2 regions of the Cupriavidus sp. 09_S30 genome follow, and region 1 is predicted to be linked to the other one. Evidence: riboswitches for the same ligand, from Rfam matches in the RefSeq annotation. Region 1 holds a riboswitch; the other holds the start of a gene.
The links. Region 1 has a riboswitch for glycine ahead of gcvT (glycine cleavage system aminomethyltransferase GcvT). Riboswitches for the same ligand answer to the same signal wherever they lie in the genome.

Region 1 (15,948 bases):
AAAAGCCGAAGCGATCGCTGGCAATGTTCAGATCAAAATCAAGTACATGCGTCAGCAACGCGCCATTCACCCACAGCTTCAGGAAGCAATCACAAACGTCACTCGCCTTCTCACACCCGGCACCGGTATCTCGATCACCGTCGTAGTGGGACCGACTGGCGTGGGCAAGACTACGCTGGCACGCTGCATGATGGAGCATTCCTTGCAGCAGTTTTCAGCCGACTTACGTGACGACCCAAGCTGCGTGCCCTCGGCTTACGTCGAGGTCCCACCATCGGAGAAGGAAGGTGGCGTTGACTGGAATCTCTTTCATCGGCGATGTGGGATTGCAATGCATGACGCGCTACCGGAGGAGCGCATCGCGCCAGAGAACTCGACGTACAACGGCGGCGATATGCCGAATTACAAGCCGGGCCTGCGAGCGGCGTTCGAGCGGGCGATCGTCAATCGCAAGCTTCGACACCTGATTCTTGACGAGTGCGGGCACTTTGTAGACTCGGCGGCGGACGCAAAGGTCTACGGGAACGTGCTCAAGTCTCTGGCCAATGCTGGGGGAATGAATGTTCTCATGCTGGGAGCGTACGGAGCAGAGAGGATCATCGAAACGACCGCACAACTGGCCAGGCGCGTGAACGTTGTGCACTTTCGGCGCTTCGATTCGTTTGAGAACTACTGCATTTACCTCAACACGCTGGCCCATGCGTTGCCGCTTGCAAAGGCGCCTGACCTCATGCGTCACGCTGCGACTCTCTATGAAGGATGCTGTCGGCTTGGCGGCCTAACCGCCGATACGATCACTCAAGCCGTTGTGGAGGCTTCACTGAAGGAGACGAACCCTGGCACATGGAGTGACGAGTATCTCTGGCATGCCATGCCATCCGACGCAAAGCGCAACACGATCATCGAAGACATCATCCTAGGCGAAGAACACATGAAGCCATTCGAGCACTGGACGTCTCAGCCGCAGTACGCTGCGAGCGAAGAAGCCATTCGAGCGCGACTGAAGGCCGCGGGTAAGCTCGAGGACGAAGACGAACAGGAAGGCATTGATGCGGAGGGAGCGACAGCATGACGGTTAGTAATGAAATCTGCGTCGAACTCAGCACGGTGTCGCATTGGCCAGACGAACTTCCGCCTCGCTCTTTGCTAAGTGCAATCCCGATCATGGGATCGTGCGGACAGACCCTGGAGGATCTGGTGAGTTTCTTTATGCGTGTCAGCGACGCACATCATTTGCCTCCTGGCACTCTTGCGTGGCGAATGGTGATTCCGCATGTCCTGCGCAAACGGGGGGTCGAGCGCTCTCGCGTGATGGATACTTGGAACCACCCGGCAAACCGTGGGCGCGGGAGACAAGCAAGAGATTGGTGCGATGCCCTTAGTGAACTCACGCTCCAGCCCAATCTGGAGTTGCTGACGCTGTTGCCGGTCGCCCATCTGCTGCCGGAGTCGAAGTTGCTTGCACAGTCGCAACGGTTCTGCCCGCACTGCTACAAGGCGAATGTGGAGCAGCGGCGCCCTGTGTACAACCGCCTCCTGTGGAGCATCGATGTTGTTCGCGCATGCCCTACTCACGGTGTTCGGCTGCCCGAAAATTGTCCGTACTGCAAATTGCACGGCGAACCTTCGAAGCCGTATGGGCGATATGTGCCTGGCGTCTGCCCAAAATGCGCCTACGACCTTAGCAACACGCCGACATGCGAAGCCGAGGCTAATGAAATCGATGCGGCACGACGAGTCGGCGAATTCCTCGACAACGCGCGATGGGTAAAAGGTGCCCAGGTGAATGGCGAGGGCGTTAAAGACTTTCTCCATCAGATGACCCGCAAAGTGGCCAATGGACGGTATTCGAAGCTCGCCGGAATGCTTGGCTCGACAAAGAACAACATGCACGGGTGGTTCCATGGACATGTAGTTCCGTCCTTCCCTGCGGTCGTGCGGATGGCGCAAGCGTTTGATTGTTTGATTTCCGACGTGCTTTTAAACAATGACATCGTGCCTCGGTACAAGCCTCAGCTAACGAAGGCGCCTCTTCAGCTCCATGCTCCGCGCTGCAGGAACGGAAAGCTGAACTGGAGCGCCGTTGAAAAGAAGATCGACGAAGTCCAAAGCCAGCAGTTGACTCTGATGGAGGTGGCCCAGGCAGCAGGGGTGAACCAAAAGTACATCCGGCGCCATTCCCCCGACAGAGCTAGGGAAGTCGTGCAGGCATCGCGAAATCGCAAACGTCATGAGTCGGCCCATCGCGCCAGGGGCCGAATTGAGGCGTACTGTCGCGCGCATCAGGAAATCGTCGCCCGAGGAGAGTCGCCGACTCGTCGACGAGTCCTTGCCGATCTGGAGAAGTGCGGGGTCCGCCTTGGTTGGAGCGAAGTGCAGGAAGCCTACTGGCGCGCGCGAGGCGTCGAAGCCGGTGCGAAGGCGGAAAACTAGGAGCTGAGCGCCCTCGGTGATTCTTTTGGGTCACCTGGCGTAAGGAGATCCTGTCTTTTCCGCCAGTTTTTGCCTACCGCCACAGGGGAAAAGTGCTGGAATCCCTTGTCAGGATTGGCGCGCCCGGCTGGGATCGAACCAGCAACCCCTGCCTTCGGAGGGCAGTACTCTATCCATTGAGCTACGGGCGCGCAGAGCAGGTGGCGAAGACGACAGCCTTCGCCGGAAAGGCGCATAGCATACCCTGTTTGTCCTCACGCGTCCAATACGGGCGCGACCGCCAATTTGAGCCAGGTCACGCAGCCGTCGCTTTCGCCGCTGCCTGTAGGGCTTTGCCGCTATAATCGCAAGCTATTTGTGCAAGGACGGGACCGCTTCGCATCACTTGGTGCGCAGCAGTAGTCGCGGCGGCGCCAGCAGGAGGAGCAATGGCCCACCGCTGACGCAACCGTGGCGCGAATGGTGGCGCCAGAAGAAGAGGCCGAACCGATCAGAACTGAACGCGTGCGGCCAGACAGCCAGACAGGTTTCCTGCAAAAAACGAGAGTTCAGCACATGAGCGACGTCCAACAATCACACGACGAACACGAGTCTCCCATCAAGACGCCCAAGCAGCTGATCGCGGTAGTCATCGCCGCGTTCCTGGTGCCGATCCTGGTCATCATCCTGCTGGTCAACTTCGTCGGCCACGGCTCCAAGGAAGGCGCCGGCGCCACGGATACCGCAGAAGCCGTCGCCGACCGCATCAAGCCCATCGCCTCGCTCGAACTGAAGGACGTCAACGCGCCGCGCGTCTACAAGACCGGCGAACAGGTCTACAAGGAAGTCTGCTCGGCTTGCCACGCCACCGGCGCGGCAGGCGCACCCAAGTACGGTAACGCCGGCGACTGGGCCCCGCGCATCGGCCAGGGCTTCGACGGCCTGCTCAACTCGGTGATGCACGGCAAGGGCGCGATGCAGGCGCGCGCCGGCACCACCCCCGACGACTATAGCGACTACGAACTGGGCCGCGCCGTGGTCTACATGGCCGACGCTGGCGGCGCCAAGTTCCCCGAGCCCGCCGCCCCGGCCGCGGCAGGTGCCACCGCAGCGGCTTCTGCGCCGGCAGGCGAGGCTCCGGCCGCCGTTGCCGCCGCACCTGCAGCTGCACCCGCTGCCGCTGCCGCAGCGGCCCCGGCAGTCGCTTCGGCCGACACCGGCAAGAAGGTCTATGAGCAGGTCTGCGCTGCTTGCCACGCAGCCGGCGTGGCCGGTGCGCCGAAGTTCGGCGACAAGGCCGCCTGGGCGCCGCGCCTGAAGGAAGGCATGGACGTCGTCCACAACTATGCGCTGAAGGGCAAGGGCGTGATGCCGCCCAAGGGTGGCTACGCCGGCGCGGACAGCGACGTGCTCGCCGCGGCCGACTACATGGCCGCCGCCGCCAAGTAAGGCCGGCGTCTTCCCCCAAGCAAAAAGCCCGCGGCATGCCGCGGGCTTTTTTGTGTCCGGTGACCGGAGCCAGCCCGGGCGCCGGGCTGCCGATACTGGCTACACCACGCGCGAGTAACGCACCAGCGGTGCGACCACAGCCTCGTCGGCGGCCACGCGCGGGCGTGCGGCATCGGCCCGCAGGTAGGCGTCGAACACCATGGCCACGCGGCGCACCAGCAGGCGCCCGAGCGGGGTCACCTCGACTCTGCCGGGAGTGTGCACCACCAGGCCATCGGCTGCGAGCCGGTCCAGGTCGGCCAGTTCCGCGGCGAAGACAGCCTCGAAATCGATGCCATGGGACGCGCCCAGCGCAGCGGTGTCGAGCACGCCGTTGCACATCAGCGCGCCGATGATCTCGCGGCGCAGGTGGTCATCGGCAGACATCTGGAAACCGCGCATCACGGGCAGGTGGCCTGCATCCAGCGCGGCGTAGTAGTCATCCAGCGTGCGTGCGTTCTGCACGTAGCGGCCTGCCACCGCGCCGATCGCCGACACGCCCAGGCCGATCTGGTCGTAGCCGGCATGGGTCGAATAGCCCTGGAAGTTGCGCTGCAGCTTGCCCTCGCGCTGGGCCACGGCCAGGTCGTCGTCGGGCAGCGCGAAGTGGTCCATGCCGATGTAGACGTAGCCGGCCGCGGTCAGCTTCTCGATGGTGGCGACCAGGATTTCCAGCTTCTCGCCCGGCGCCGGCAGCGTGGCTTCGTCGATGCGCCGCTGCGGCTTGAATACATGGGGCAGGTGCGCGTAGCTGTAGACCGAGAGGCGTTCCGGACGCATCTCCAGCACGCGCTCGATGGTGACGGCGAAGCGCTGCGCATTCTGGTGTGGCAGGCCATAGATCAGGTCCATGCTGATGGAGCGCATGCCCAGCCGGCGTGCCGCATCCACCACCATGCGCGTCTGCTCCACCGACTGCTCGCGATGGATCGCTCGCTGCACCTCGGGGTCGAAGTCCTGCACGCCCAGGCTGATACGGTTGAAGCCAAGTTCGGCCAGCAGCGCCATGCGCGCGTCGTCGACGACGCGCGGGTCGATCTCGATCGAATGCTCGCCGTGCGCGGGCAGGTCGAAGTGCGTGTGCAGCGTGTTCATCACGCTGCGCATCTCGGTCTCATCGAGGAAGGTCGGTGTGCCGCCGCCCCAGTGCGACTGCAGGACCTGCCGGCGCGCGCCCAGCCCTTCGGCCACGCGCGCGGTCTCGCGCGCCAGGTAGCGCACGTAGCGTGCGCTGCGCCCGTGGTCGCGCGTGATGATCTTGTTGCAGCCGCAGTAGTAGCAGATGTTCTCGCAGAACGGCACGTGCACGTAGAGCGAGAGCGGCGCATCCGGCGCGGCGCCGCTGTGGGCGAGCGCCGCGAGGTAGTCGGCTTCGCCGACGCCGGCATGGAAGCGGTCGGCGGTGGGATAGGAGGTGTAGCGCGGACCGTTGCCGTCAATGCGGCCGGCCAGTGCGCGGAAATCGGCCAGCGCGCGGCGGTCGACCGCGCGCGGTGCGTAAGGGGTAGGACAGGACATGGGGGCGCCCTCTGCGGACGGATTCTTGACGGCCCATGCTAGCTCCCGCGCGGCGCTAGCAGATTGACGGCGGTCAAGCCTGCATGGATTGCGCGCCCGCCGGGCGGCGCATCAGACTCTCGGCAACACCATGCGCACGCGCAGTCCGCCTTCGGTGCGATTGGCCAGCGCCAGCTCGCCGCCATGGCGCGCCACGATGTCGGCAGCGATGGACAGGCCCATGCCGACGCCGCCGGTGGCCCGGCTGCGCGAGGACTCCACGCGGTAGAAGGGCTCGAGCACGCGCGGCAGTTCCTCGTGCGGAATGCCGGGACCGTCATCGCACACGTCGATCACCACGCGCTCCGTCTCGTCGTTCAGGAGGATCCGGGCGGCGCCGCCGTAGCGGTGCGCGTTCTCGATCAGGTTGACCACCGCGCGGCGCAGTTCCGCCGGATACGCCAGCAGCGGCGCGGCCTGTCCCTCCAGCGCGACGTCCTGGCCGAGTTCGGCCGCGTCGTCGACGATGGCATGCAGCAGCGCGAGCACGTCGACGCGCTGGCGCGGCCCGCCGCTGTCGCGGTCGCGCAGGTAGTACAGGGTGGAGTCGATCAGGCCGTTCATCTCGGCCAGGTCCTGGCGCAGGCGATAGCGTACGTCGCGGTCCTCCACGCGCTCGATGCGCAGGCTCATCCGCGTCAGCGGCGTGCGCAGGTCGTGCGAAACCGCGGCCAGGAAGCGCGACTGCTGGCCCATCTGCGTGCGGATGCGCTGCTGCATGTGATTGAAGGCCACCGCTGCCGCGCGCGCCTCGACCGGCCCGGTGCCCTCATCGAGCTGGGGGGCGTTGACGTCCTGGGCGAGGCGGCCAGCGCCGCTGGCCAGCTGCTGTATCGGCCGCGCCAGCAGGCGCGCGCCCACCCACGAGGCGGCCACGATGGCCGCCAGTTGCAGCAGCAGGCCCAGTCGCGGCGGCCACAGCCCATGCAGGCGGCGCCCGTGGGGTGGCGGGGGTGGCGGGGGCATGCCCGCGGCGAAGAGATCGCCAGGCGGCGGCAAGCGGCCGGCTTCCATGCCTGGCGCGAAACCCGGACCTGCGGGCTGCGCGTGGCGCGCGTCCGCAGCGGTGGTGCTGTGTTCACGGTGCTCGAAGCCGGGGCGCGGAAAGATGCTCTCGATGACAGTCAGGCCGAGCAGGTGCACGGCCAGCATGATCGAGGCCATCACCAGGAACAGGCGCACGAACATGGTGTCGTAGCGCGCCAGCAGACTGCGAAGCGGCACGGCGTCAGCCTTCCACGGTGGCTGTGAAGACGTAGCCTTCGCCGCGCACGGTGCGGATCAGCACGGGGTCGCGCGGATCGTCGCGCAGCTTCTGGCGCAGGCGGGAGACGAGCAGATCGATGCTGCGATCGAACACGTCCAGGTCGCGTCCGCGCGCCTGGTTGATCAGCAGCTCCCGGTCCAGCACGCGGTGCGGATGCTCGATGAAGGTGAGCAGCAGGCGGAATTCCGCATTGGACAGCGGCACCACCGTGTCTTCGCCATCGACCAGCTGGCGCAGCGTGGTGTTGAGCCGCCAGTTGCCGAAGCGCACGTCGTGGCCTGCGGCCGCGGCGGACCGGCGCTGACCGCCCTGGCTGCGTCGCAGCACGGTATGGATGCGCGCCACCAGTTCGCGCATCTCGAAGGGCTTGGTCACGTAGTCGTCGGCACCGACCTCCAGCCCGACCACGCGGTCCGCCAGTTCGGCGCGCGCGGTCAGCATGATCACGGGCGTGTCGCCGTTCTCGCGGATCTCGCGGCACAGTGCAAGACCGTTCTCGCCGGGCAGCGACAGGTCGAGGATGACCAGGTCATAGGTCTTGGCGGCCATCGCCGCGCGCATGGCCGCACCGCCCTCGGCGCCGTCGGCCGCCATGCCGAAGGTCGACAGGTAGTCGGCCAGCATCGTGCGGATCTGGGTGTCGTCGTCGACGACGAGCAATTGAAGCGGAGCGGTGGCGGAGGGTTCCATTCTCATTTCAGCAAGGCGGCATGCGCCGCAGGCGCTCACTGTAGCAGCACAGCATACTCCGGCTTTGGCCGCTTTGTATCGACGCTGATACAGAGTGGCGCCCGCAGGCCGGTGGATGTACGGACACGCGTCCGCACAGTGACGAAGTGCTCAAACTGCGCACGGAAACGGGGCATAGCATGGAAATGTCGGCCATCCGCCTCCTGATGCCGGCCTTCCTCGATCGACCTTCCTCGATGCTAACGGAGCCTTCCCATGACGAGCCCAACCAGACTGCAGGGCGCGCTACGCCGCGCCCGCTTCCTCCTCAGCCTTGCCGTGCTCGGCACCGCCGCCGCGCTGGCCCTGCCGGCGCACGCGTTGCAAAGTGCACCGATGGACCCGCCCGCGCGCGCCGGCGCGGCCGTTCCACTGCGCGAGGCACTGAACCTGAACCCGGCGCAGACCGCCCTCTGGCAGGCTGCGCAGTCCGCCACGCGCGAGGCGCGCGCGCATGCGCTGGAACTGCGCGCGCGCTTCCTGCGCGACGGCGGCGATCCCGATGCGATCCGAGACGGCAGCGCGCCGCTGCGTCCGCGCGTGCAGGCCATGGAACGCCTGCACGATGCCCTGGAGAAGGATCGCCGCGCGGTCAGCGAGCGCTGGCTGGCCTTGGACGAAAGCCTGGATGCGGCTCAGCGCCAGCGCTTGCGCGCGATGCCGGAGGCGGCGCATTGGCTGGGCCTGATGCCACCGTCCATGCACGGGATGCGCGGCGGCCTAGGCAGCAATGGGGAACCGGAAGGCAGGAACAGGCCCGGGCGCGACTCTCCACGCTGATCGGCCCTTTCCGATAGGATCTGCTGCGCCATCCGGGCGCAGACGCAGATACAAGCAGATAAAAGAACGCCCCCGCGCCATAGGCCGAGGGCGTCAAACAGGGAAGAACCGGGCACGCATGCCCGACCGCGCCGGACAGAAGGGTTAAGCCCGGAGCGGTACCCGCGACGCAAGGCCGCGGACAGGTTTGATGCTAGCCCCGGTGCCCGTGCCGGTCTTGTCTGCCTAGTAACCCCATGTATCCACTTTGTATCAGCGGACCGTGGCCGGGCTTCATCCGGCGGCCTTGCCGTTGCCGAGCAGGGCCTTGAGTCCGGCCAGGCGATCCTTGGGGCTCATCGCCGGCGCCTCGTCCTTGGGCGCGGGCGCCTCTTCCAGTTTCATCTCGCCGATGAAGCGGGAGGGCTGGCAGGAATAGGTGTCCCGCGCGCGCTTGCGCTTCTTGCACCAGCTGATGTGCAGGCTGCGCTGCGCGCGCGTGATGCCCACGTACATGAGCCGGCGCTCCTCCTCGACCTTCTCGTCACTCATGTCCTCGTCCTCGCGGCAGTGGGGCAGGATGCCCTCCTCCACGCCGACCAGGAACACGTGCGGGTACTCCAGGCCCTTGGATGCGTGCAGCGTCGACAGCCGCACCGCGTCGGGATCTTCCTCGCGGCCTTCGAGCATGCTCATCAGCGCTACAGTCTGCGTCAGTTCGAGCAGGTTCTTGCCCTCGCTGCCGAAGCCGTCGGCAGTGTCGTAGCCGGTGGCTTCGCCGTCGCCCACCTCACCCTCGGGCTTAGTGCCCTTGCGCTTGAGCCATTCGAGGAACTCCAGCGTGTTGGTCCATCTGGACTGGGCCTGGCGCTCGTCGAAGGTGTCGTAGAGATAGGCCTCGTAGTGGATGCCTTCCATCAGGTCGTCGAGCACCACCGTGGCGGGATCCTTGGCGGCGCGGTCGGCCAGCCGCACCATCGATTCGCAGAACACGCGCAGCGGCTCGAGCTGGCGCGGCTGCAGCTTGCCCTCGATGCCGCCCATCATGGCGGCCTCGAACAAGGACACCTTGGCCTGGCCGGCGAAGGTGCCGAGCACCTCCAGCGTGGTGTTGCCGACGCCGCGGCGGGGCGTCGTGATGGCGCGGATAAAGGCGGGATCGTCGTCCGGATTGGCGACCAGGCGCAGGTAGGCGCAGATGTCCTTGATCTCCGCCTTGTCGAAGAAGCTCTGCCCGCCCGACAGCACATAAGGAATGCGCTCGCGGCGCAAGATCTGTTCGAACAACCGTGCCTGGTGGTTGCCGCGATAGAGGATGGCGTAGTCGCGGAACTGCGCGCGGCGCTCGAACTTGTGGGCGGAGAGCCGGAACACGACGGATTCCGCCTCGTGCTCCTCGTCGTTCATCGGGTTGATGGCGACCGGATCGCCCATGCCGTGCTCGCTCCAGAGCTTCTTGTCGAACAGCTTCGGATTATTGGCGATGACGGCGTTGGCCGCTTCCAGGATGCGCACGGTGGAGCGGTAGTTCTGCTCCAGCTTGACCACCTTCAGGTCCGGGAAATCGGTCTGCAGCAGGCGCAGGTTGTCCAGTGTCGCGCCGCGCCAGCCGTAGATGGCCTGGTCGTCGTCGCCCACCGCGGTGAAGGCCGGCGCGCGCAGGTGGGAGCCGCCGGCCAGCAGCTTCAGCAGCTGGTACTGGCAGGCATTGGTGTCCTGGTACTCGTCGACGAGGAAGTAACGCAGGCGGTTCTGCCACTTTAGCCGCACGGCCTCGTCGCGCGCGAACAGCTCGGCGGGCAGCCGGATCAGGTCATCGAAATCCACCGCCTGGTAGGCATTGAGCGTGGCCACGTAGTTGCGGTAGACCAGCGCTGCCTGGTGCTCGTCGGCATCGGCGGCCTGGGCGATGGCCGCCTCGGGATCGACCATGCCGTTCTTCCACAGGGAAATCGTGCTCTGCACGCTGCGGATCAGCTTCTTGTCCGTGGTGGCGAGCTGCTCCTGCACCAGCCCGAAGCAGTCATCGGAATCCATGATCGAGAACTGCGGCTTCAGGCCGACGTGCTCGGCTTCCGCGCGCAGGATCTGCACGCCCAGCGAGTGGAAGGTACACACGGTGAGCTGCTTGAGCGGGATGCGCTTGCCCTCGCGCGTGGTCTTGCCTTCCATCAGCTTGCCGATGCGCTCCTGCATCTCCTTGGCGGCCTTGTTGGTGAAGGTGACCGCGGCGATGTGGCGGGGCTCGAAGCCCTTGTCTTCGATCAGGTGGGCGATCTTCTGCGTGATCACCCGCGTCTTGCCGGAGCCGGCGCCGGCCAGCACCAGGCAGGGGCCGTCGAGGTAGCGGACGGCTTCGGATTGGGCGGGATTGAGTCCGTGGGTCATGCGCGGGAAGGCGGCGTGGCAGTGGAGTGGGTACGGAAGGGCGCGCCGGGCGCGGCCGCAGGCAGCGGAGCGTGACGGATACGCAATGCGGGGCGCGGCCGCCGAAGCGGTCGATCCGGTCGATCGAAGCGGTCGATGTTAACACGCGGCGGCCGCGTCGCCGGCCTGCCTGCGCGCCACTTTGCCGGTCTGATCCTTGTCTGATCGATGTAACTTTGCGTAAGTGCCGGAGAATCGCGCCGCCTTCACCCTCTAATCAGTATGGCCGAGTAAGTCGTACGTGCCCGGAATGGCATGTCAGACACAAAGGGGGAAGCAGCATGCGGACGCAAAGGCATTTCCTTCAGACCGGGGGACGGGCGATGCTGGTCGGGGCTGCGCTGGTGGCGCTCGTCGGCTGCGCGGATATGACGCCGAAGCAGCGTAACACCGTCATCGGCGCCGGCGTCGGCGCCGTGGGCGGCGCAGTGCTGACCGGCGGCGATGCGCTGGGCACGGTCGGCGGCGCGGCCGTGGGCGGTGTCATCGGCAACGTGACCACCCCGAGCAACCACAGGGGCCATTAACAGGGGCAACAAGGGCAATGGATCTCCGCCCCGGCCAGGCTGCAGCGTGTCGATAAAGAGCGCGTTGACAAAGCCAGGGGCCTCCCGTAAATTTCGCGCATCCGGCCGGGAGAGCGCGCGAGAGATCGCGCCGCCGAAGGGGTATCACCCGAAAACTCTCAGGCACCATGGACTGGTCGGATCGGCGCGCAGTATGCACACGATGCACGCCGTACTCTGGAGAGCGACACCCGCCATCGTTCGCATGAATGACGGTGAGCGTGTCCACCGAAGGGGCGCACAGGGTCCGGTTCCGCCAGGAACCGCCTTGTAATCTCTCAGGTATCGAGGACAGAGGGGTCATCCGCCGCAGCGGATTCGCAGCGCAACGCGCGCGAGCCATGCGGCGGATGGCCCTTTTTTCGTTTTCGCAACCGAAGAGATCCATCCCATGACGCTCCAGGCCACGCCCCTCAATGCCATCCACCGCGCCCTCGGCGCCCGCATGGTCGACTTCGGCGGCTGGGACATGCCGGTCAACTACGGCTCCCAGATCGAGGAACACCACGCCGTGCGCAGCGACGCCGGCATGTTCGACGTCTCCCATATGTGCGTGGTCGACCTCGCCGGCGCCAATGTGCGCGCCTTCCTGCGCGGCCTGCTGGCCAATAATGTCGACAAGCTGCAGACGCCGGGCAAGGCGCTGTACTCCTGCATGCTCGACGAAAAGGGCGGCGTGATCGACGACCTGATCGTCTACTTCTTCGCCGAAGACCGTTTCCGCCTGGTGGTCAACGCCAGCACCGCGCCCACCGACATCGAATGGATCCAGGCCCGCAATGCGGCCACCGGCAGCGGTGTCACCATCACGCCGCGCCGCACCGACAACGCGCCCGCCGGCGTGCAGCCGCTGGCCATCGTTGCCGTGCAGGGCCCGAACGCGCGCGCCAAGGTGTGGAGCACCTTCCCCAGCACCCAGCCTAGCGATGCGCTCAAGCCCTTCAATGCCATCACGGTGCAGGACCCGGCCGTCGGCGAGATCATGGTGGCACGTACCGGCTACACCGGCGAGGACGGCTTCGAGCTGGTGGTGCCGGCCGAGAACGTCGCCGCGGTCTGGGAAAAGCTGGACGCGGCCGGCGTGCGCCCGGCCGGTCTGGGCGCGCGCGACACGCTGCGCCTGGAGGCCGGCATGAACCTGTACGGCCAGGACATGGATCTCCACACCTCGCCGCTGGACGCCGGCCTGGCCTGGACCGTGGACCTGCAAAGCGAACGCGACTTCACCGGCAAGGCCGCGCTGCTGGCCGCCGGCCAGAAGTCCGCCTTCGCCGGCCTGATCCTGCGTGACAAGGGCGGCGTGCTGCGTGCGCACCAGACGGTCATCACCGCCGCCGGCAACGGCGAAACCACCAGCGGCACCTTCAGCCCGACCCTGTCCCAGTCCATCGCCTTCGCCCGCCTGCCGCTGGGCACGCAGATCGGCGAGAACGTCGAAGTGGAGATCCGCGGCCGCAAGCTGGCCGCGACTGTGGTTAAACTGCCGTTTGTGCGCAATGGCAAGGCACTCGTGAGCTGACGCTCGCAACGGTCACAGCGCGTCCGCCGGCGGTCGGCACCCGCACGCCGGCGGACGCAAATAGAACAATCCGAATCTGGAGAATCCGCATGAACTTCCCCCCCGACCTCAAGTACACCGAGTCGCATGAGTGGGTGCGCGTCGAAGCCGACGGCACGCTGACCATCGGCATCACCGACCACGCGCAGGACGCGCTGGGCGACATCGTCTTCCTGGAGCTGCCCGAGGTGGGCCGCGCGGTCGGCGCCGGCGATGCGCTGGCCGTGGTCGAGTCGGTCAAGGCCGCCTCCGACATCTACGCGCCGGTGGCCGGCGAAGTGATCGCCGTCAACGAGGCCGCCAGCGCCGCGCCGGAAAGCGTCAACGCCAACGCCTTCGAGGCCTGGCTGTTCAAGCTGAAGCCGGCCAATGCGGACGACGTCAACGGCCTGATGTCGGCCGATGCCTACAAGGCCAGCGTCGGCGCCTGACGCCTAGCGGCCCGCGAGCGGGCCGCCCGAGACCGAAAGACCGCGCGGCGGCCGGCCGACCACCGGCGCCGCGCCCACGAGATTCCTGCCATGAACGCCCCGCTGCCCATGAACGCCGCCAATACCACACGGCCCACGCTGGCCGAACTGGAGGCGCGCGACGCCTTCGCCGGCCGCCATATCGGCCCAGACGCCGCCGAACAGCAACACATGCTGAAGGTGCTCGGCTACGACAGCCGCGCCGCGCTGATCGACGCCGTGATCCCCGCCGCCATTCGCCGCCGCGACGGCCTGCCGCTGGGCGAATTCACCGAGCCGCTGAGCGAGGAAGCGGCGCTGGCCAAGCTGCGCGCCATCGCCGGCAAGAACAGGGTGTGCAAGAGCTTCATCGGCCAGGGCTACTACGGCACGCACACCCCTGGCGTGGTGCTGCGCAACATCTTCGAAAACCCGGCCTGGTACACCGCCTACACACCCTACCAGCCCGAGATCTCGCAAGGCCGCCTGGAAGCGATTCTCAACTTCCAGCAGATGATCACCGACCTGACCGGCCTGGACATCGCCAATGCCTCGATGCTCGATGAAGGCACCGCGGCCGCCGAGGCGATGACGCTGCTGCAGCGCGTCAACAAGCACGCCTCCAACACCTTCTACGTGGCCGACGACGTGCTGCCGCAGACGCTGGAAGTGGTACGCACGCGTGCCAAGCCGCTCGGCATCGAAGTCAAGGTCGGTCCCGCCGCCGACGCCGCCGGCGCCCATGCCTTCGGCGTGCTGCTGCAATATCCCGGCGTCAACGGTGACGTCAACGACTACCGCGCCATCGCGGATGCCGTGCATGCCGCCGGTGGCCTGGTGGTGGCCGCCGCCGACCTGCTGGCCCTGACGCTGCTGGCCGCGCCCGGCGAATGGGGTGCCGACGTGGCCGTGGGCAACTCGCAGCGCTTCGGCGTGCCGCTCGGTTTCGGCGGGCCGCATGCAGGCTATATGGCCGTCAAGGACGCCTTCAAGCGCTCGATGCCGGGCCGCCTCGTCGGCGTTACCATCGACGCCCAGGGCAACAAGGCCTACCGCCTCGCGCTGCAGACGCGCGAGCAGCACATCCGCCGCGAGAAGGCGACCTCCAATATCTGTACCGCACAGGTGCTGCTGGCCGTGATGGCGTCGATGTACGCGGTCTACCACGGTCCCGCCGGCCTGAAGCGCATCGCGCAGCGCGTGCACCGCCTCACGGCAACCTTGGCCGCCGGCCTGCAGTCCCTGGGCTTCGCGCGCACCAACGCGACCTTCTTCGACACCCTGACGTTCGAGACCGGCTTCAACACCGAAGCGATCCACGCCGCCGCCACCTCGCGCGGCCTCAACCTGCGCCACGTGAGCCCGACCCGCGTCGGCGTCTCGCTGGACGAGACCGCCACGCGCGACGACGTGGTCGCGCTGTGGGAAGTCTTCTCGCACGGCAAGCCGCTGCCCGCCTCGCTCGCCTTCGACGCCATCGAAGCCGCCGTGCAGGACGCGTATCCGGCCGAGCTGGCGCGCCAGAGCGCCTACCTGACGCATCCGGTGTTCAACACGCACCATGCCGAGCATGAGATGCTGCGCTACCTGCGCATGCTGGCCGACAAGGACCTCGCGCTCGACCGCACCATGATCCCCCTGGGCTCGTGCACGATGAAGCTGAATGCCACCAGCGAGATGATCCCGGTGACCTGGCCCGAGTTCAGCCAGATCCACCCGTTCGCGCCGCTGGACCAGAGCGTTGGCTACCGCGAGATGATCGACCAGCTCGAGGCGATGCTGTGCGCCGCCACCGGCTACGCGGCGGTCAGCCTGCAGCCGAACGCCGGCTCGCAGGGCGAGTACGCCGGCCTGCAGATCATCCATGCCTACCACGCGAGCCGCGGCGAGAGCCATCGCGACATCTGCCTGATCCCGTCGTCGGCGCACGGCACCAACCCGGCGTCCGCGCAGATGGCCGGCATGAAGGTGGTGGTGGTGGCCTGCGACGAGAACGGCAACGTCGATCTGGAAGACCTGGCCAAGAAGGCCGAGCAGCACAGCCAGAACCTGGCGGCCGTCATGATCACCTACCCGTCGACGCACGGCGTGTTCGAGCAGGGCGTGCAGCAGATCTGCGAGATCGTGCACAAGCACGGCGGCCAGGTCTACGTGGATGGCGCCAATATGAACGCGATGGTCGGCACCGCGGCGCCGGGCCAGTTCGGCGGCGACGTCTCGCACCTGAACCTGCACAAGACCTTCTGCATCCCGCACGGCGGCGGCGGCCCGGGCGTGGGCCCGGTCGCGGTCGGCGCGCACCTGGCGGACTTCCTGCCCAACCAGGACAGCGTGGGCTACCGGCGCGACGACAGGGGCATCGGCGGCATCTCCTCGGCACCCTTCGGCTCGGCCAGCATCCTGCCGATCTCGTGGATGTACATCGCCATGATGGGCTCGGCCGGCCTCACCGCCGCCACCGAGAACGCCATCCTCGCCGCCAACTACGTGGCCAAGCGCCTGGCGCCGTACTATCCCGTGCTGTACACGGGCCAGCACGGCCTGGTCGCGCACGAGTGCATCCTGGACCTGCGCCCGCTGCAGAAGTCCACCGGCATCAGCAACGAGGATGTGGCCAAGCGCCTGATGGACTATGGCTTCCACGCACCGACCATGAGCTTCCCGGTGCCGGGCACGCTGATGATCGAGCCGACCGAGAGCGAGGCCCTGCACGAGCTGGACCGCTTCATCGACGCG
Region 2 (15,948 bases), on a different contig from region 1:
CCGCGCCGTGTTCGAGCCGGCCAGCGCCGCGCGCAGCTTCACGCTGGCGATGACCGATATCAGCCAGATCGTGCTGCTGCCCACGCTGCTGGACCGCCTGCGCCAGGTGGCGCCGCAGGTGCGCATCCGTGTGCGGCACATCGGCGCCGACACCGCGCGCCAGCTCGAAGAAGGGCAGGTCGACCTGGCGGTGGGCTTCATGCCGCAGCTCGATGCCGGTTTCTACCAGCAGAAGCTGTTCGCGCAGGTCTACGTGGCGCTGGTGTCGCATCGCCATCCGCGCATCGGCGACACGCTGACCCTGCAGCATCTGGCCGAAGAAGGGCATGTGGTGGTGGACCCGGCCGGCACCGGCCACCACTGGATCGAGCAGCTGCTGCAGGAGCAGAAGCTGCAGCGCACGGTGGTGCTGGAGGTACCCAGCTTCCTCGGCCTGGCGGCCATCGTGGCCCACACCGACCTGATCGCGCTGGTGCCGGAGCGCCTGGCCACCATGCTGGCCTCGCCCGAACCGGTGCGGCTGCTGCCGCTGCCGATGGCGATGCCGTCCTATCTGGTCAAGCAGCACTGGCACGAGCGCAATCATGCGGACCCGGGCCACCGCTGGCTGCGCGGCCTGATGGCCGAACTCTTTCTCACCGACTGAGCAGCGGCGCCGCACGCCGCGGCGGTGGCGGGGGCGGTTCAGCTCTCGCCGACGGCCAGCACCGCCGTGGCGGCGCGGGCGCGGTGGCGCGTCAGCAGCCCCATCAGTGTCAGAGCCGCGGCGGCCACCACCGCCGGCACCGCCAGCGCGCTGAAGATGGCCTGGAAGCCGAGGTCCATCGCCATCATGCTGCCGCCCGCCATGGAGCCCAGCACGGAGCCGCAGCGGCCAACCGCATTCGACCAGCTCACGCCGGTGGCGCGGCTGCTGGTCGGGTAGTAGGCGGCCGTCAGCGCGTTCACGCCGACCTGTGAGCCGCTCACGCAGAAGCCCACGCCGAAGATGGCGGCGGCCAGCAGCCAGGTCGAGCCGGCCGAACCGGCACACAGCACGATGAAGCCGGCCGCCGCCAGGTAGGCGGTGCCCAGCACGCGGTAGGGATCGAAACGGTCCATCAGCCGGCCTAGGGCGATGGCGCCCACGGTGCCGCCCACCTGGAACATCGCCGTGACCAGCGCGGCGCGCTGCAGCGGTACGCCGATGCTGGCCAGCAGCGTGGGCGTCCAGCTCGACACCAGGTAGACGATCAGCAGGCTGGCGAAGAAGGTGACCCACAGCAGCAGCGTGCCGGTCAACATGCCGCCGCGGAACAGTTCGCACACCGGGGAAGCGGCGCTGGCGGTGTCGGGGACGAAGCGGTGGGTGTCCGGCAGGGCCGGGTCCAGCCGGCGCGCGATCGCCAGCACGCGCTCAGGCGCGCGGCCGCGCGCCACCAGGAAGCGCAGTGACTCCGGCAGGCGCAGCGCCAGCACCGGCGCCAGCAGCAGCGGCAGGATGCCGCCCAGCGCCAGCACGCCGCGCCAGCCGATCACCGGCAGCAATTGAGCCGAGGCGATGCCGCCCAGGGCCGAGCCGATGGTGAAGCCGCAGAACATCAGCGTGACCAGGCCCGAGCGGCGCGGCCGCGGGCAGTACTCCGACGTGAGCGTGATGGCGTTGGGCATGGCGCCGCCGAGGCCGAGGCCGGTCAGGAAGCGCAGCACGATCAACGTGCCGAGATCCGGCGCCAGCATCGAGGCCAGGCTGGCCAGGCCGAAGAAGACGGTGGTGGCCACCAGCAGCGTCCTGCGTCCGAAGCGGTCGGCCAGCGGTCCGAATACCAGGGCGCCCGCCATCAGGCCGAACAGGCCGGCGCCGAACAAGGGCGCCATGGCGGCCGGCGCGATGTGCCACTCCGCGCGGATGGCCGGCGCCAGGAAGCCGATGGCCGCGGTGTCGAAGCCGTCGATGGCGACCACCAGGAAGCACAGGACGAGCAAGGTCCGCTGGAAGGGGGAGAAGGGGCGCGTATCGATGAAGTCCTCGATGCGCGAGGGGGCGATGGCTTTCACGGTGTCTCCTGTCCGGCCGGCCGAAGCTTCGATGATTCGATCGCTCGATCCGGCTCGATCTTGTGATGTGGCGCGGCATGCGTGGCCGCGTCCGGCGCGGGCGGGGCCCGCGCCTCCCGCCGGGTGGCGGCGGAAGTACCGACGATCTTAGGCAGCGGGCCGGCGATGTCCATAAAGCCCGTTCGATGGGCGCCATCGATGCCATCGATGTGGCCGCCAGCCCTTGCCGTGCAAGGGCACGCAGCGTCATCGGCGTTTTCGATGGGGGGCATCGAAGCGACTGCATGGCGCCGGCGCAGGCGCCTGCCTAGACTGCAACGGACATCCCGGGGCGCCACCTGGCGCGCCGGACGACAGGAACTACAGGAGACGAACTTGCAAGCCGTTCCTTCCAGCGATCCGCGCCGCCAGGCGCTGCGCGAATTCCGCGAATCGATCCAAGCCCAGCACCTGAGCCCGCTGTGGGATTCCCTGCACACGCTGGTGCCATCCGAGCCCAGGCCCGCCTGCAGGCCCGCGCTGTGGCGCTACCGTGACATCCGCCCGTGGCTGATGCAGGCCGGCGAACTGATCACCGCCGAGGAGGCGGTGCGCCGCGTGCTGGTGCTGGAGAATCCCGGCCTGCCGGGCCAGTCGGCCGTCACGCAGGCCCTCTACGCCGGCCTGCAGCTGATCCTGCCCGGCGAGGTGGCGCCTTCGCACCGCCACACGCAGTCGGCGCTACGCTTCATCGTCGATGGCAAGGGCGCCTATACCACGGTCGACGGCGAGCGTACCACCATGCATCCGGGCGACTTCATCATCACGCCCTCGTGGACCTGGCACGACCACGGCAACCTGGGCATGGACGGCCACGCCGAGCCGGTGGTCTGGCTCGACGGCCTGGACATTCCCATGCTGCGCTTCTTCGACGCGGGCTTCGCCGAGAACGACAGCGCGGCCTCGCAGCAGGTCGTCCGCCCGGAAGGCAACAGCTTTCACCGCTGGGGCTACAACATGGCGCCGGTGCGCCAGATCGGCGCGATGAAGAACTCGCCCATCTTCAATTACCCGTATGCGCGCAGCCGCGAGGCCCTCGACCGCCTGCAGCGCGATGGCGGCGCCGACGCCTGGCATGGCTTCAAGCTGCGGTATGTCAATCCGAGCGATGGCGGCTGGCCCATGCCGACCATCGGCACCTTCCTGCAACTGCTGCCGGCGGGTTACCGCGGCAAGCCGCACCGCAGCACGGACGGCACCATCTACTGCGCCGTGGAAGGGCAGGGTACGGCCGTCATCGGCGGCGAGCGCTTCGCCTTCCGGCCGCAGGACATCTTCGTCGTGCCGTCCTGGGCAACCCTTTCGCTCGAGGCCGAGGCGGAAACCGTGCTGTTCAGCTACTCCGACCGGCCGGTGCAGATGGCGCTCGGAATCTTGCGCGAGCAGTTCTTGGAGGCCTGAGCGCCGCCGCCCGCGCCGGCGGTTGGCTCCCCTCTCCCGCTTGCGGAAGAGGCGCCGGGGGTGAGAGCAGGCGCTGGCGGCTGCGCTGACGGTCGCGCAGCGCCAGCCCTCGCATCCACTTTCGGCCCACCATCCGCCGGGCGCAGCCGCAGATTCCAACGCATCCCCAAACCAGCCGTTCCAAGCCATTTATCTTCGAGGATTACCCATGACCTTCGCCTTCGCCCCCACCCCCACCGTCGGCCTGCCCATCGTGGGCTCGCAGGAGCAGTTCCCCGTGCGCCGCGTCTACTGCGTCGGCCGCAACTACGCCGCCCATGCCCGCGAGATGGGTTTCGATCCCGACCGCGAGCCGCCGTTCTTCTTCTGCAAGCCCAATGACGGGGCTTCGATCGTGCCGGTGCCGGCCGGCACGCGCGCCGAGCTGCCTTACCCGCCGCGCACCGCCAACTACCACTACGAGGTGGAGCTGGTGGTGGCGATCGGCCGCGGCGGCAGCGATATCGCCGTGGAACAGGCCGCAGAGCATATCTACGGCTTTGCGCTCGGCCTGGACATGACGCGCCGCGACCTGCAGATGCAGATGCGCGAGCAGGGCCGTCCCTGGGAAGTGGGCAAGGCCTTCGACTACTCCGCGCCGATCGGCCCGATCCGCACGCTGGCCGAGACCGGCGATCTGGCGCGCGGGGCAATCTCCCTGGAAGTGGACGGCGAGGTGCGCCAGAGCAGCGACCTGGCCAAGCTGATCTGGTCGGTGCCGGAGGTGATCGCGAATCTATCGACGCTGTTCCGGCTGGAGCCGGGCGACCTGATCTTCACCGGCACGCCCGAAGGCGTAGGCGCGGTGCGCGCCGGCCAGCGCATGGTGGCAAAGCTCGACGGCTTCCCGGCGCTGGAAGTTGCTGTGGTCTGAGGCCGACGGACATGAAGCTGCACACCTATTTCCGCAGTTCGGCCTCGTACCGGGTACGCATCGCCCTGAACCTGAAAGGGCTGGCCTTTGAAGCGGTGCCGGTGCATCTGCGGCGCGGCGGCGGCGAGCAGTTCGCGCCGGCCTACACCGCGCTGAATCCCGAGCAACTGGTGCCGGCGCTGGAGGCGGACGGCCAGGTCCTGACGCAGTCACTGGCCATCATGGAGTATCTCGACGAGTGCCATCCGCTGCCGCCGCTGCTGCCGGCCGGCGCCGCGGACCGCGCCTATGTACGCAGCCTGGCGCTGCAGATCGCCTGCGATATCCACCCGCTCAACAACCTGCGCGTGCTGGCCTATGTGGAAGGCCTGCCGGGTGTGGGCGAAGCGGGACGCGCGGCCTGGTACCGCCACTGGATCGAGACCGGCTTCGACGCGCTGGAGCGCCGCCTCGCCGCCGATCCGCGCACGGGATGCTTCGCCTGCGGTGACAATCCGACGCTGGCGGATATCTGCATCGTGCCGCAGGTGTTCAACGCCAGCCGCATGGGCATCGATATGGGCCTCTGGCCCACGCTTGCCGGCATCGCCGAGCGTGCCGGCGCCCTCGACGCGTTCGCGCGCGCCGCCCCCGCGGTGCAATCCGACGCCGAATAGGCGTGCGGGGCCTCGACTAAAGATTGGAGACAGACATGACATCCCCCATTCCTTCCGCAACGATCAACCAGAACGGGCCTGCACAGGGCAGGACCGGCGCGCCGGTCATCATCATCGGCGGCGGCATCGGCGGCCTGGCCACGGCGTTGGCGCTGGCACGCCTGGGCGTGGCCAGCGAGCTGTTGGAGCAGAGCGAGCAGATCGGCGAGATCGGCGCGGGCCTGCAGCTTGGCCCCAATGCCTTTGCCGCGCTCGATGCGCTGGGTGTCGGCGAGGCCGTGCGGTCCCAGGCGGTGTTCACCGAGCGGCTGCTGATGCTGGACGCGGTGGATTGCGCCGAGGTGGCCTCGGTGCCCGTCGGCGAGGACTTCCGCCGCCGTTTCGGCAATCCCTATGCGGTCAGCCACCGCGCCGACCTGCACGGTGCCTTGTTCGACGCCGTGCGCGCCGAGCCGCTGGTGCGCTTTCATACCTCGGCGCGTGTCAGCGAAGTGGCCTATGACGACCAAGGCGCGCGCGTGGCCACGGCGGACGGGCGCGCCTGGCAGGGCTGTGCCGTGGTCGGCTGCGATGGCGTCAAGTCGGTGCTGCGCGAGGCGCTGGTAGGAGACACCGCGCGCGTATCCGGCCACGTGGTCTACCGCGCCGTGGTGCCCGTCGCCGATATGCCCGAGGACCTGCGCATGAACGCGCCGGTGGTCTGGGCTGGCCCGAACTGCCACCTGGTGCACTACCCCTTGCGCGGCGGCGAGCTGTACAACCTGGTGGTGACCTTCCATAGCCGCGAGACCGAGACCTGGGGCGTGCGCGAGGGCAGCAAGGAAGAGGTGCTGTCCTACTTCGGCGGCATTCATGCCCGCCCGCGCCAGTTGCTGGACCGTCCCACCTCCTGGCGGCGCTGGAGCACCGCCGACCGCGAGCCGGTGGCCAACTGGAGCAGCGGCGCCGCTACGCTGCTGGGCGACGCCGCCCACCCGATGATGCAGTACCTGGCCCAGGGCGCCTGCATGGCGCTGGAAGACGCGGTGACCCTAGGCGAGGCGGTGAAGGCCTGCGACTTCGACCTGCCCGCAGCCTTCCGCCTCTACCAGCAGGCGCGCATCACGCGCACCGCGCGGGTGGTGTTGTCGGTCCGCGAGATGGGCCGTCTCTACCACGCGGCAGGCGTGGAGCGGCTGGTGCGCAACGCGCTGTGGAAGGGGCGCTCGCCCGAAGGCTTCTATGACGCGGTGGCCTGGCTCTACGACTGGACGCCGTCCCGCTGTCTGGCAGACGGCGGCGTGCCGCAAGTGGCGCCGGAGCTGGCCCGGGCGGCCTGAGCGCGGTACTTGCGTTGCGGCCCCTGGGCCGCCCGCGCTAACGCAGCCAGGGCGCAGCCATGGCGCATCAAGCGGCGGCGGGATGCCAGCCGGGCAGCGCGTGCAGGCCGCTGGCGGGACCGGGCACTGCCAGCAGGCAGTCCGGTGTCACGCCGTGCAGGTTGGCGCAGGCATTCGCCAGCGCGGCGGCGTCGCGCAGGCCCGCGGCCTGGGCCAGCCGGGTCAGCCCGGCCGCTGTCGCCGACTCGGGCGCCAGCACGGGCGCGGCCAGCGCGTAGACCGCATGCGCTACCCGCTGCTCGCGCAGCAGCGCATGCAGCGCTTCGCCTTCGGCAAATAGCCGCGCGCGCACCAGGCGCGGCGGCACATGCCAGCGGTCGGCCGCCAGGCCGGCGTTCCACGCTAGCCGCGGCTGCAGGAAGATTGCCCGCGCCAGCGCGCGCGACCAGTATTTTTCCTGGCCACTGGCCGCCACCATGCGCGGGCACGCCTCGTCGGGCACGGCGGTCAGGGTCAGTTCGACCGGCCGGGCCGGTGCGGCCAGCAGGTCGCAGTCGAAATGCGCGAAGGCGGGCACCACGAAGGGATTGCCGGGCCGCACCTCGCGCCGCGCGTTGGCATCGTGCAGCCGCACCACGCCGCGCAGCGCTTCCACCCGCACTGCGAAGGGAAAGCGCAGGCGGGTGAGGCGGAGTTCGGAGCTGCTGAGGAAGGCCATGGCGGAACGGAAATCGGGCGTGGCGGCGTGCCGTTCCTTCATTGTATGCCGGCCGGGGCGCCGTCATTGTCATCGGCGCGACAAGGCAAGCGCGACAGGGCAAGGACAGCGGGGCGTGGCGCGCTCATAGTTCCGACAGCCCGAAGCGGCGCAAGCGCTCCAGGTCGGTGACGCGGATGCTCTGGTAAGACAGGTCGACCATGCCGTCCGCCGTCAGCCGGCGCAGGGCCTGGTTCACGCGCTGGCGGGACAGCCCGGTCAGCAGGCCGATCTCTTCCTGCGACAGCTCCAGTACCGCGCTGGTGCGCGGATAGAGCGCCGGGTGGAACAACTGTGCGATGGCCTGCGCCACGCGCGCGTCGGCGCCCAGTAGCCGATCGTTCTGCACCATGGCGATGAACTGGCCCATGCGCTCGTTGAGCTGCCGTACCACGAAGGCGGCGAAGGGCAGGCTCTCGTTCAGCAGGGTATGGAAGACATCGTCCGGCACCAGCAGCGCGCGCGAGGTTCGGATGGCGATCACGTCGTAGCGGCGCGGCTCGCGCTTGATCACGCTGCCTTCGCCGCACCAGCCGCCAGCCGGCACACCGGAGAAGGTGCAGCCGCGCCCGTCGGCGGTATAGACCGCCAGCTTGATGAGGCCGGTGTCCACGCCGATCCAGTAGCGCGACGTTTCGCCGCGGCGGGCGATATAGGCGCCGGCCGGGTAGTCGAGCGCCAGGGTTTGCCGCGCCGCCAGCTCCTGGTGCGCCGGCGCCAGCGCGGCGAACCACTCGTGCCCGGCGAGCAGCGCCGCGGCCTGGGCCGGCGAGCCGGTGGTGGCGGAGGACGGAACGTCGGTGGTCATGTCGCGGAGAGGTGGCGAGGAGAGAGGCGAGGCTGGTGGCGGCAAGTAAATAGGGAGCAAAAAAGAGAAAAAAGGCAGCAAGGGCGGCAGGGGCGCCAAAATGCGCCGGGCGCGTCGCACCGTCGCACTGTCATCCAGGCGACAGTGCGGCGGCGTGTGCGATGATAGCCTTGCAGCGCAAAAAGTAACAGCAGCCGGCTGCAGACCGCGCCGGTGCAAGCGGAGACTCCAATTATGCCAACCGACTTCGAGACGGGCCTGGGCAAGAATCCGGCCAATTTCGTTCCCCTGACTCCGATCGACTTCATCGCCCGCGCTGCCGAGGTGTACGGCGACCGGCTGGCGATCGTGCACGGTCCCGTGCGCCAGAACTGGCGCGACACCTATGCCCGCACCCGCCGGCTGGCGAGCGCGCTGGCCGCCGCAGGCGTGGGCAAGGGCGACACGGTGGCGGCGCTGCTGCCCAATACGCCGGCCATGGTCGAGGCCCACTTCGGTGTGCCGATGGCCGGCGCGGTGCTCAATGCGCTCAATATCCGCCTCGATGCCGCCAACCTGGTGTTCATGCTGCGCCACGGCGAGGCGCGCGTGCTGCTGGCCGACACCGAGTTCGCTGACGTGGCGCGCCAGATGGCGCTCGAAATCCCGGGCCTGAAGGTGATCGCGGTGCACGACGCGCTCGGCCCTGAGCCGTCCCAGCCCTTCGGCGAGACCGACTACGAGAGCTTCCTGGCCGGCGGCGATCCCGAGTACGCCTGGCGCCTGCCCGACGACGAATGGGACGCCATCGCCCTGAACTACACCTCCGGCACCACCGGGGATCCGAAGGGCGTGGTCTACCACCACCGGGGCGCGGCGATCAATGCCGTCTCGAACATCCTCGAATGGGACATGCCCAAGCACGCCGTCTACCTGTGGACGCTGCCCTTGTTCCACTGCAACGGCTGGTGTTTCCCCTGGACTGTGGCGGCGCGCGCGGGCGTCAATGTCTGCCTGCGCAAGTTCGAGCCCAAGCTGGTCTTCGACCTGATGCGCGAGGAGGGCGTGACCCACTACTGCGCCGCGCCGATCGTGCACACCGCGCTCGTCAATGCGCCGCCCGCCTGGCGCGAAGGGCTGCGCGGACCCGTGCGCGGCATGGTGGCCGGCGCGCCGCCGCCGGCCGCGGTGCTGGCGCAGATGGAGGCGATGGGTTTCGACCTGACCCATGTCTATGGGCTGACCGAGGTCTACGGCCCGGCCGCGGTGTGCGCCGAGCAGGATAGCTGGACCGCGCTGTCGCAGGAGGAGCGCGCGGTCATGAAGGCGCGCCAGGGCGTGCGCTACCACCTGCAGTCGCAGGTGGCCGTGCTCGATCCCGACACCATGCAGCCTGTGCCGGCCGATGGCGAGACCATCGGCGAGATCATGTTCCGCGGCAACATCTGCATGAAGGGCTACCTGAAGAACGAGAAGGCCTCGCGCGAAGCCTTTGCCGGCGGCTGGTTCCACACGGGCGACCTGGGCGTATGCACGGCCGACGGCTACGTGAAGATCAAGGACCGCAGCAAGGACATCATCATCTCCGGCGGCGAGAACATCTCCAGCGTGGAGGTGGAAGACGCCCTCTACCGGCACCCTGCGGTGCTGGCGGCGGCCGTGGTGGCCCAGCCCGATGCCAAGTGGGGCGAGACGCCGTGCGCCTTCGTGGAGCTGAAGGAGGGCGCAAGCGCGACCGCAGAGGAACTGATGGCACACTGCCGCACGCTGCTGGCCGGCTTCAAGGTGCCCAAGGCGATCTACTTCGGGCCGCTGCCCAAGACCTCGACCGGCAAGATCCAGAAGTTCGAGCTGCGCCGCAAGGTCAAGTCGGACTCGGCCATCGACGTCTAAGGCGGCCCTCGGGGCTGGTCCGGCCCGCGGGGCACAGCGGCGGCATGCCGCCGCCTGTGTCCCGCGCTGCCCCTGTGCGACAATGTTCGGCACGGCCCGCCAGGGCCGCTTCCCACCTGCCAGGACCTCCCCATGACCTCCAATACGGCTGAACCGATCCGCGCGCTCGATGCCGCCGCGCTGCGCGAATTCGTCGAGCGGAAGTGGGACGACGAAATCGTCGCCGCGCTGACCGACTACATCCGCGTACCCGCCAAGAGCCCGGCCTTCGATGCCGCCTGGGCGGACCACGGCTACCTGGAGCGCGTTATCGCCGATGCGGCAGCCTGGGCCGAGCGCCAGCCGGTGCGTGGCCTGAAGCTGGAAGTGATCCGCCTGCCGGGACGCACGCCGCTGCTCTATTTCGAAACGCCGGCCACGCGTTCGGGTGCCAACGAGACGATCGTGCTGTACGGGCACCTGGACAAGCAGCCGGAATTCGACGGCTGGCGCCGCGACCTGGGCCCCTGGACGCCGAAGATGGAAGACGGCCGGCTCTACGGCCGCGGTGGCGCGGACGACGGCTACGCCATCTACGCCAGCATCGCGGCCCTGGCCGCGCTCGACGCGCAGGGCGTGGAGCGGCCGCGCTGCGTGGGCCTGATCGAGACCTGCGAGGAATCCGGCAGCTACGACCTGCTGCCGTACGTGGACGCGCTGCGCGAGCGGCTGGGCCGGGTCAGCCTGGTGGTCTGCCTCGATTCGGGCGCGGGCAACTATGACCAGCTATGGCTGACCACCTCGCTGCGCGGGCTGGTGGTGGGCGACCTCGAAGTCGAGGTGCTGGAGGAGGGCATCCATTCGGGCTCCTACGGCGGCATCGCGCCGTCCAGCTTCCGCGTGATGCGCCAGCTGTTCGAGCGCCTGGAGGATGCGGCCACCGGCAACATCCTGCCGGGCGCCTTCCATTGCCCGGTTCCGCCCGACCGCCTGCGCGAGACCGAGGCCGCCGCGCATATCCTGGGCGAGGCGGTGTGGAAGGGCATGCCCTGGTCCTGCGGCGGCGATGGCCGCCCGGTGCTGCCGGTCGTCGCCGATCCGCAGGAGGCCTTGCTCAATGCGACCTGGCGGCCATCACTGTCGGTCACGGGCGCGGCCGGCCTGCCATCGCTGGCGGATGCCGGCAATGTGCTGCGTCCCCGCACCGCCTTCAAGCTCTCGCTGCGCCTGCCGCCGCTCGTCGATGCCGCGCAGGCGGCCGCAGACCTGAAGGCGCTGCTGGAGCTGGATCCGCCCTACAACGCCAAGGTCACCTTCAAGCCCGCAGCAGGCGCCGCCAACGGCTGGAACGCGCCCGGGCTCGCGCCGTGGCTGGCGCAAGCCATGGACGAGGCCTCGCACACGCACTTCGGCCACGACCTCGCCTATATCGGCCAGGGCGGCACCATCCCGCTGATGAACACGCTGCAGGCAGGCTTCCCGTCGGCGCAATTCATGGTGTGCGGCGTGCTCGGCCCGAAGTCGAACGCGCACGGCCCGAACGAGTTCCTGCACGTGCCCTACGCGAAGAAACTGACAGCCGCGGTGGCGCAGGTGATCGCGGTGGCGCCATAAGGACGGCGCAGCGCCTGTGATACCGCCGGCGCAGGGCGTGCATGCGCCCCGCCTCTAGCGGCGCGGCTGCAGCACCAGCAGTGTCGAGGTGCCGTGGGCCAGGATGCGGCCGTCGGCCGCCAGCACACGGGCCTCGGCGGTGATGATCTGCCGCCCCTGGTTGATCACCTTCCCCTCGGCGCGCACGCGGCCGGCGTCGGGCAGGATCGGCCGGGAGAAATTGCCCTTGGTCTCGACCGTGGTGTAAGCCGAACCGGCCGGCAGCAGGGAATGCGCGGCGCATCCCGTCGCACTGTCGATCAGGGTCAGCGCCCAGCCGCCGTGCACCGTGCCGAGCGGATTGAGCAGGTGTGGTGTCGGCTCGCCTTCGAAGACGGCGAAGCCGTCGCCGACCTCGGCCAGCCAGAAGCCCAGCACTTCCGTGATCGGTGGCTGCGGCAGGCTGCCGTCCACGATTGCCTGCAGCACGGCCTTGCCGCTCATGTCGGCGATCTGGGCCGGGTCGGCCAGGCCATAGCGATGCGATGTCATGTGTCTCCTCTCAGTGGAATATATGTAGATGCAATGATTGTATCTGCATATACTAGTGGCATGGAGAAACGAAGACAAGCCCCAAGAACCCTGCGCACCGATGCGCACTCGGCGCTCGACGCCGATCTGGGCGGGCTCGCGCGCATGGTGGCGCGGCGCATCACGGCTGAGCTGGATTCGGCCTTGTCGCCCTCCGGCTTGTCCAGCACGCAGTTCAGCCTGATGTGCCTGATCGCATCCGCGCCGGACGACACCCTGGCCGCACTGGCCCAGCGTGCCGGGCTGAACCAGTCGACCATGTCGCGCAATGTGGACCAGCTCGCCAGCGCGGGCTTGGCCGAGGTCGTGACCTCCGAATCCGACCGGCGCCGGCGCGCCGTCTGGCTGACCGAGACGGGTGCGTTCCGCCTCAAGCAGGCGCTTGCGCTATGGGCACTGGCGAACCGCGCGCTGGTGGCGCGGCTCGGGCCCGGGCTGCCGAAGCTGTTTGCCGAGACCGCGGCTGCGCTTGGCGAATAGGCGCGCAGCGGGCACCGTCTGCCGGTGCCGGCACGAGCCCATCAGTGCGCCGCCGAGCGCGGCGCGGCGGCGGCCCCGGTGCGCGCCCGGGGTACCTCGCCGGTGAAGGCGAAGTCCACCTCCGGCGCGCGCCCGCCGATGATGTCGGCGATGGCCCGGCCCGAGCCGCAGCCGTGGGTCCAGCCCAGCGTGCCGTGTCCCGTGTTCAGGTAGAGCCCCGGCACGCCGCTGGCGCCGATATACGGGACGTTGCCGGGCGTGGCAGGGCGCAGGCCGGTCCAGTAGCGCGCCAGTTCGGGCCGGCTCATGCCGGGGAAGATCTCCAGCGTGCGCCGCACGATGGCCTCGCAGCGCAGCGGGTTGAGTTCCATCGCATAGCCGTTCAGTTCCGCCGTGCCGGCAATGCGCAGGCGGTCGCCGAAGCGGGAGAACACCAGCTTGTATTCGTCGTCGGTGAGGCTCACGCTGGGCGCGCACGAGGGGTCCAGCACCGGCAGCGTGGCCGAGTAACCCTTGGCCGGGTAGATGTCCAGCTTGACGCCGAGCGGGCGTGCCAGCAGCGGGCTGAAGCTGCCCAGGGCGAGCACGTAGGCGTCGGCGCTTTCCAGCTGGTAGGCGCCGCTTTCGTCAGCATATTCCACCGCGCGCATGCCGCCGCCGTCGGCGTGCAGGCGCTGCACGCGCACGCCATAGCGGAAGCGCACGCCGCGCGCCTCGCATTGCGCCGCCAGCGCGGTGGTGAAGCGGTGCACGTCGCCCGATTCATCCTCGCTGGTGAAGGTGGCGCCGGCCAGCCGCGGCGCGATCGCAGCCAGCGCCGGTTCGATGCGTACCACCTCGTCGGTGCCGATCACCTGGCGCTCGCAGCCCAGCTCGCGCATGACGCGGGCCGGCTCGATGGCGGCGTCGAATTCCTTCTGGCTGGTATAGAAATGCAGGATGCCGCGCGTCAGGTGGTCGTACTCGATGCCGGTCTCGGCGCGCAGCGCCTGCAGGCTGGCGCGGCTGTAGGTGCCCAGGTTCAGCAGTTGGATCATATTGTGGGTGGAGCGCCGCGCCGAGCATTCGCGCAGGAACTTCAGGCCCCAGGACCATTGCGCCGGGTCGGCGCGCAGGCGGAACAGCAGCGGGGCGTCTTCGCGGCCCAGCCAGCGCAGCATCTTCCACGGTGCGGCAGGGTTGGCCCAGGGCTCGGCATGGCTGACCGAGATCTGGCCGCCGTTGCCGAAGCTGGTCTCGCGCGCCGCGCCAGCGTTGCGCTCCAGCACCACCACGTCGTGGCCCGCTTTGGCGAGATACCAGGCCGAGGCCACGCCGATCACGCCTGCACCCATCACGATGACTTTCATTTCTCTGGCTCCAGGAAAGCAAAAAGGGGCAGGCGCGCCGTCTGGCACGTCTGCCCCCACTGTCCTTTTGCCTGAGAGATTCGCCTGGTCCACCCGGACGTCGGCTTGCCCCTTCGGCGGCCGCCAACCCTGGCGGGTTTGCAACCCGGGGCGCGGCGCTCTCCAGTTCGTTTGGTGTCCAGTCTTCTGTACCTGAGCGTTTCGGGGATACGCCTTCGGCAGGGACGGGCCAGGCTGCTGGCCGTTTTGTCCCGTTCTCCTGGAAAGCGCACCATAGCATGTACCGCGCCGGTGCGGCAAGTGCGGCAAATGCCGCTTGCAGACGGCGGGTGGCCGCTGCCGGCGCTACTGGAGACTCATATTCCAGTGGCGGGATCCCGCGGTGAGCGCAGCCAGGAAGGCCTGGCGCTCGGGCAAGCAGTGGCCGGCGCCGGCAGCGACGACGATGTCGAGCGGTTCGATGTCGGCCAGCCCGTCGAGGGGGCCGAGGGTCCTCAGCGCGCTGCCCGCTGCCTGTATCGGAACCGCGCCCACCGCGATGCCGGCGCTGATGCCCGCGAGCATGCCCGCCAATGAATTGCTCTCGTGGACGCAGAGGTAGCGGACCCGGGTGTGCTGCAGCGCGTCCAGCACATGGGTGCGGGCGGTGCTGCCGGGCTCGAACAAGGCAATGGGCACCGGTCTGCGCAACCAGATCTCGGACGCCGAGCCGTGCACGGCCCAGCGCAGCGCCTGCTTGCAGAGAAGCTCGCCGTCCATATGCCTGCCGCGCACGCCGATCGCCACATCGATGCGCCCGTCCTTCAATCGTTTCGCGAGTTGCGCCGTGGGCGCGGAGAAGAGATCGACGCAGACATCCGGCCGAGCGTTGGTGAAGTCGCGCAAGGCGTCGACCAGCAGCGGCATGTAGATTTCGGGAGCGCCTACGCGCAAGCGGGTCTTGGCCCGGTGGCGCATCGCACCCCAGGCCTCGGCCTCCAGCGAGATCATTTCCTTGGCATAGGCGTAGAGCGCTTCGCCGGCGCTGGTAAGCGCCGATTGGCGCGCCCCGCGCACGAACAGCTTGGCCTCGGCGATGTCCTCGAGCTGTCGCATCTGCATACTGACCGCGGCCTGCGTCTTGTGCGTGGCGCGCGCCGCCAGGGTGAAGCTCTGGTGCTCCGCGGCCGCGATAAACACGCGCAACTGCTCGATGGTGGGTCTGCGTCCCATAAGGAAAACTACTGCCTCCGCATCAATTTATCTTGCTTTACATGCCGCGCGACTATACACATACTGGCTGCGCCCCGGGTTGAGTTAAGTCAAAGGCAGGAGTGCGGGAGTCCTGTTTTCGGGGTGCATGTGCTCCGGACAAAAGAGTCGGGCACATTGCAGAATAGTTTAAAAAATAATGTTGAGTATCGCCTGAATTTCGTCGGATTTTTATTGTAGAAATTCAAATGCTTTGCTCTGGGTTGTTCAGAATAAATACCACGCCCGCCACTAGAGCGGGCTTCCGGATCCGATTTGCGCGGCAGACCGGTCCGGCTTCAGTGACGGGGAAAAGGCGGCGATGCAGCTCAAGTGTGCCGGCGAAGCGGGGTGGGGCGGTACAGCGTGCTTGGACGACAATCTGTCGATCTATGCATTCGCCATGGAACAGGCAGGCGATTCGATTGTCATCACGGAGTCAAATGGCCGTGTTATCTATGTCAATCGTGCCTTCGAGCTGCTGACGGAATATGCGCGCGCCGATGTCATCGGTCATTCGCTCTCGATATTGAAATCTGGAGAGATGAGCGATGAGTTTTATCGGGAATTGTGGTCGGTAATCAGTGCGGGAAAATCATTCAGCGGGGTTTTCGTTAATCGGAGGAGGAGTGGGTCTCTTTTCTCCGAGGAGAAAGTGATAACCCCGCTGCGGGACGCCTGCGGACGCATCACCCATTTCGTCTCCGCCGGGCGCGACGTGACCTTCCGCCTGGAGTCCGAACGCCGGCTGCGCGAGCTGGCCTGCTACGACGACCTGACCAAGCTCCACAACCGGGCGAGCTTCTTCGACAGCCTCGATGCCTTGTTGTCGGCCAGCAGCGAACGCTGCCAGGGGGTCACGCTGCTGCTGATCGACCTGGACCGGTTCAAAGGCATCAATGACGCGCTGGGGCATGACGTCGG

Region 2: another riboswitch for glycine. It lies ahead of AC1Z3O_RS28585 (D-amino acid dehydrogenase); the one in region 1 lies ahead of gcvT (glycine cleavage system aminomethyltransferase GcvT).

Annotation. Positions count from the first base shown of each region.
Region 1 covers NZ_JBXOWI010000001.1:4,180,052-4,195,999, reverse strand. The annotation lists gene AC1Z3O_RS19495 (TniB family NTP-binding protein) at 1-1,072, shown strand, start outside; gene AC1Z3O_RS19490 (TniQ family protein) at 1,069-2,433, shown strand; tRNA gene AC1Z3O_RS19485 (tRNA-Arg) at 2,549-2,624, opposite strand; gene AC1Z3O_RS19480 (c-type cytochrome) at 2,989-3,861, shown strand; gene hemN (oxygen-independent coproporphyrinogen III oxidase) at 3,961-5,418, opposite strand; gene AC1Z3O_RS19470 (ATP-binding protein) at 5,530-6,645, opposite strand; gene AC1Z3O_RS19465 (response regulator) at 6,686-7,414, opposite strand; gene AC1Z3O_RS19460 (hypothetical protein) at 7,670-8,233, shown strand; gene AC1Z3O_RS19455 (UvrD-helicase domain-containing protein) at 8,507-10,600, opposite strand; gene AC1Z3O_RS19450 (glycine zipper 2TM domain-containing protein) at 10,963-11,166, shown strand; glycine riboswitch at 11,263-11,351, shown strand; glycine riboswitch at 11,373-11,510, shown strand; gene gcvT (glycine cleavage system aminomethyltransferase GcvT) at 11,597-12,724, shown strand; gene gcvH (glycine cleavage system protein GcvH) at 12,814-13,194, shown strand; gene gcvP (aminomethyl-transferring glycine dehydrogenase) at 13,285-15,948, shown strand, end outside.
Region 2 covers NZ_JBXOWI010000002.1:1,868,690-1,884,637, reverse strand. The annotation lists gene AC1Z3O_RS28650 (LysR family transcriptional regulator) at 1-646, shown strand, start outside; gene AC1Z3O_RS28645 (MFS transporter) at 685-2,037, opposite strand; gene AC1Z3O_RS28640 (hypothetical protein) at 2,034-2,309, opposite strand; gene gtdA (gentisate 1,2-dioxygenase) at 2,413-3,477, shown strand; gene AC1Z3O_RS28630 (fumarylacetoacetate hydrolase family protein) at 3,686-4,390, shown strand; gene maiA (maleylacetoacetate isomerase) at 4,402-5,046, shown strand; gene AC1Z3O_RS28620 (3-hydroxybenzoate 6-monooxygenase) at 5,082-6,365, shown strand; gene AC1Z3O_RS28615 (AraC family transcriptional regulator) at 6,433-7,125, opposite strand; gene AC1Z3O_RS28610 (Crp/Fnr family transcriptional regulator) at 7,208-7,930, opposite strand; gene AC1Z3O_RS28605 (acyl-CoA synthetase) at 8,165-9,802, shown strand; gene AC1Z3O_RS28600 (M20/M25/M40 family metallo-hydrolase) at 9,935-11,395, shown strand; gene AC1Z3O_RS28595 (PaaI family thioesterase) at 11,450-11,926, opposite strand; gene AC1Z3O_RS28590 (MarR family winged helix-turn-helix transcriptional regulator) at 11,987-12,445, shown strand; gene AC1Z3O_RS28585 (D-amino acid dehydrogenase) at 12,487-13,794, opposite strand; glycine riboswitch at 13,844-13,970, opposite strand; gene AC1Z3O_RS28580 (LysR family transcriptional regulator) at 14,140-15,006, opposite strand; gene AC1Z3O_RS28575 (putative bifunctional diguanylate cyclase/phosphodiesterase) at 15,347-15,948, shown strand, end outside.